Regions from separate parts of the Klebsiella africana genome, predicted to be linked through region 1. Evidence: predicted binding sites of a transcription regulator. Region 1 holds the regulator's gene; the other holds the start of a gene.
The links. The regulator LexA, encoded in region 1, represses DNA repair genes until DNA is damaged. The targets are predictions, from matches to a motif close to TNCTGTATGTACATACAGNA.
Positions count from the first base shown of each region.

Region 1 (2,408 bases):
AGACGCTGGCGGGCAAAGTGCATGCGGGCGACGCGAGCCAGCTTCTGGGCGATGATCTTATCGGTACCGTGCTCATCCGCCATGCGGCGCAGCGATACGGAAGGCGAGAAGCGCACGAAGCTGTCGCGGCCGAGCCAGGAGACGGCGAAAAATTTCTGGATGCCGTTCAGCATCCGCAGCGGCGGATTGACTTCCCCTTTCTCGCGACCTGGCGAACGGCCAAACATCACCGAAACCGGCACCATTTGCACATCGAGATCCGGATGGTTGCGGTGCAGATCGAGGTAGTCGTGGAACAGCTTGATGGACTCTTCTTTTGGCGTGTAATAGGTAAACACGCGTGGCCCGCCGTGGATGAATACGTAACGCGGCAGCAGCGTGCCGTCGATCTCCAGCGGTTCAAGCGGGTCAGGTAAATCATGCGCCAGACATTGGGCGCGCAGCGTCAGCAGGTCCGCCTTCGAGTTATAGGGCAGGACGTACATGACCGGACGCGAGGTATCGAGTCCTAATTCCTGGGCGGGCTCTGCCGGAATAGACTTGCTTTTTACCAGCACCCGTAATGGTAAATTCAGTAATTTATAGTAAATTCGTTGCCAGCCGGACATAAACGATGTGAAGCCTCTGGTTAATCATGCAAATGCGCGGCAAGAATAACAGAAAGCGGGCAAAATTTCCGTTACCGCGCGGCAAACGCGTACACTCATCGACGTCATTTACATAAAAAGGTTTTGCGATGGCCAATAATACCACCGGGTTAACCCGAATCATTAAAGCGGCAGGTTACTCCTGGAAAGGATTTCGCGCGGCGTGGGTCAACGAGGCCGCGTTTCGTCAGGAGGGCGTCGCCGCCATCGTGGCCGTCGCGATCGCCTGCTGGCTGGACGTCGACGCCATCACCCGCGTATTGCTGATTGGCTCGGTCCTGCTAGTGATGATAGTCGAAATTCTCAACAGCGCGATTGAGGCGGTTGTGGATCGTATCGGCTCGGATTTTCACGAGCTTTCAGGGCGCGCCAAAGATATGGGATCGGCGGCGGTTCTGCTGGCGATTATCATCGCGCTGATCACCTGGGGGACGCTGCTGTGGAGCCATTATCATTAACGTTCTTCGCTAACCCTCGCAAAATCTAAACAATCTGCCGATTTTTGTGTGCCATGTGGTTCCAAAATCACCGTTAGCTGTATATACTCACAGCATAACTGTATATACACCCAGGGGGCGGAATGAAAGCGTTAACGACCAGGCAGCAAGAGGTGTTTGATCTCATTCGGGATCATATCAGCCAGACGGGCATGCCGCCGACGCGTGCGGAAATTGCTCAGCGCTTGGGGTTCCGTTCCCCAAACGCGGCGGAAGAACACCTGAAAGCGCTGGCGCGTAAAGGCGCGATCGAGATCGTCTCCGGTGCCTCTCGCGGTATTCGTCTGTTGACGGAAGAAGAGCACGGCCTGCCGCTGATCGGCCGCGTTGCCGCCGGTGAACCGCTGCTGGCGCAGCAGCATATTGAAGGCCACTACCAGGTCGACCCGTCGATGTTTAAACCGAATGCCGACTTCCTGCTGCGCGTTAGCGGTATGTCGATGAAAGACATTGGTATTCTGGATGGCGATCTGCTGGCGGTGCATAAAACTCAGGACGTGCGTAACGGCCAGGTGGTTGTCGCGCGTATCGATGAAGAAGTGACCGTAAAGCGTCTGAAAAAGCAGGGCAATGTCGTTGAACTGCTGCCGGAAAACAGCGAGTTTTCCCCGATCGTCGTCGATCTGCGCCAGCAGAGCTTCACCATTGAAGGTCTGGCCGTCGGCGTGATCCGTAACGGTGAGTGGCTGTAACTCCCGTCTTAACGCAGCGTCATCATGATGCATGACGCTGCGATGTTTCTCCTCTGTCTGGTCCCTCTTCATGCTGCTCAACGCCGCCGATAAAGCACTGTGGCGCCTCGCGCTACCCATGATTTTCTCCAATATCACCGTTCCGCTGCTGGGGCTGGTGGATACGGCCGTGATCGGCCACCTGGACAGCCCGGTATATCTCGGCGGTGTGGCGGTCGGAACGACGGCCACCAGTTTCCTCTTTATGCTGCTGCTGTTTCTGCGTATGAGCACCACCGGGCTCACCGCTCAGGCCTGGGGCGCCAAAGATCCGCAGCGGCTGGCGCGGGCGCTGGTGCAGCCGCTGGCCCTGGCGCTGGGCGCCGGGGTGCTGATTATCCTGCTCCGCCTGCCGCTGATTGACCTCGCTCTGCATATTGTCGGCGGCAGCGAGGCAGTTCTCGAGCAGGCGAGACGGTTTCTCGAAATCCGCTGGCTCAGCGCTCCCGCCTCGCTGGCCAACCTGGTGCTGCTCGGCTGGCTGCTGGGCGTCCAGTACGCCCGGGCGCCGGTTATTCTGCTGGTGGTGGGTA
Region 1 is NZ_CP084874.1:4,895,615-4,898,022, reverse strand. It holds gene plsB (glycerol-3-phosphate 1-O-acyltransferase PlsB) at 1-608, opposite strand, end outside; gene LGL98_RS23530 (diacylglycerol kinase) at 737-1,105, shown strand; gene lexA (transcriptional repressor LexA) at 1,228-1,836, shown strand; gene dinF (MATE family efflux transporter DinF) at 1,907-2,408, shown strand, end outside.

Region 2 (2,408 bases), on a different replicon from region 1:
TATGCACCGGCACAGGTGCTTATTCCCCCCGTATGTGGGGTTATCGGTGACTTTTAGTAGTGCTTTTTTTGTTTTTTGTCTTCCCCCCGCCTGCGGGGGTTATCGGGCCATGCAACGTCTGAACGTCCGAAACATCCCGTATTCCCCCCGCATGCGGGGGTTATCGGCAGGTTATACTGGCAAAACGTCGATGGCTCTCGTATTCCCCCGCTTGCGGGGGTTATCGGTCGATGGCAACCACCAGGAACAATAAAACCCTGAATTCCCTCCGTTTGCGGGGGTTATCGGAGCAGTTCGAGGAATAGTGACAGGCAGTGCAGGTATTCCCCCCGCGTACGGGGGTTATCGGTTCCCTGCACTAAGACGCTGGTGGTCGACACGTATTCCCCCCGCATGCGGGGGTTATTGGCCGGTTCGGATTTTGCGAAACAGGTGCAGGGCGTATTCCCCCCGTCTGCGGGGGTTATCGGGCTGGATTTCCGTCAGTTGGTCAGCTGCTGCTGTATTCCCCCCGTGTGCGGGGGTTATCGGTGACTTTTGCGCAGCCTCAGGGCTCCGGTTTGGTATTCCCCCGCATGCGGGGGTTATCGGAACAATTTGAAGTTTCTGCGCCAGGTCGTTTCGTATTCCCCCCGCATGCGGGGGTTATCGGCACTACCAGATCCGAATGGACACCCGTAATGAGTATTCCCCCCGCACGCGGGGGTATCGACATAAAAACCGCAATGGTGGGGCTTTTGTTATGTGCCCCTACAAGCAGATGGGACTTTTTACAATCAAGGAAAGTTACTTTCTTCAGGATAACCCACATTCTGTCATATCTTGCAGGTTGCAATCAGAAAAGGCCTTACGTCGATAAATTCATGCCTTGAGCTGGTAAGGAAGTATGACGTTATAACTCTGCATTTCTGGTTGATTAAGGTAGGGCGGCATTCCTGCTTTAAAAACAATCACTAATTTTGAACGGTAGTCGTCTTGATCCCAACTGCTACCTGATGGACTAGGCACCTGCAAAGAACCAATTTATACTGTTTATATATACAGTATTTTTAGGTGGTCGGAGGTTGTGCCTATGTTCTTAATTCCAATGGAAAATCCTGAGAAAATCGCCATCCCTTTATTTCTCGAGCGGTGTGCAGCTGGCTTCCCCAGCCCTGCCCAGGATTATACTTCCAGTGAGCTAGACCTGAACGATTATTGCATCAGGCATCCATCCGCAACATATTTCGTGCGGGCTCAGGGAAACAGCATGCAGGATGTCGGTATGCGTGATGGAGATTTGCTGGTGGTGGACCGTTCTCTTCGTCCTCAACATCGCGATATCGTGATCGCCGAAGTGGACGGCGGCTTCACTGTTAAACAGCTCCAGACCACTCCCAGACTGGCCCTGTTGCCTATGAACAATGCTTATTCCCCAATTTACCCAGACCCCGATGAACTGACAATTTTTGGCGTGGTGACTCATTGGGTTCATCGTGCCCGGGGGAATCTGTAATGTATGCTCTGGCGGATGTGAACAGTTTCTATTGCAGTGTTGAGAAATGCTTCAGACCCGATTTACGCGATAAACCAGTGGTCGTCCTGTCTAACAACGACGGCTGCGTTATAGCTCGTTGTAAACTTGCCAAAAAATTCGGCATTCCAATGGGTTTACCCTGGTTTAAGTTGCGTGAGCAGCGTTTCCCGGAGCCCGTGATTGCCTTCTCCAGTAACTACGAGCTGTATGCCAGCATGAGCGCCAGAGTACATTTCTGCCTGGAGGAATTATCATCCCGTGTCGAAGAGTATTCCATCGATGAGTCGTTTATTTGGGCTGGTGGGATTGATAACTGCATGACGTTTGAGGAATACGGACATCAGCTAAGGGATCATGTTTTCCGCTGCACTGGACTGACGATAGGGGTAGGCCTGGCCCCTACAAAAACCCTTGCTAAAGCCTGCCAGTATTCCAGTAAGACCTGGCCCCAGTTCGGAGGGGTACTCGCACTGACTGCAGGCCAGCGTAATCGGATAGATAAGATGCTTTCTCTGATGCCGGTAGAGGAGGTGTGGGGGGTTGGTGGACGAACCACAAGTAAGCTTCATGCAATGGGCATAACCACTGCGCTGGAGCTGGCTCGTACTAACCCTGCATTCATAAGACGAAACTTCACCGTAGTTCTTGAACGAACAGTGAGGGAACTACGGGGGGAAAGTTGTATCGACCTGGAGGATGCCCCGCCACCAAAACAACAGATCATATGCAGCAGGAGCTTTGGGCAGCGTATAACAACGTATGAATCCATGCGGCAGGCAATTTGCCAGTATGCTGAACGTGCTGCGGAAAAATTGCGCCAGGAACGTCAATACTGCGGTCAGGTATCAGTTTTCATAAAAACCTCGCCTTTTTCAAAACATGAACCCTATTA
Region 2 is NZ_CP084875.1:30,977-33,384, forward strand. It holds gene umuD (translesion error-prone DNA polymerase V autoproteolytic subunit) at 1,073-1,495, shown strand; gene umuC (translesion error-prone DNA polymerase V subunit UmuC) at 1,495-2,408, shown strand, end outside.
Region 2: the regulator LexA is predicted to act here: its motif matches at 1,027-1,046, upstream of umuD (translesion error-prone DNA polymerase V autoproteolytic subunit).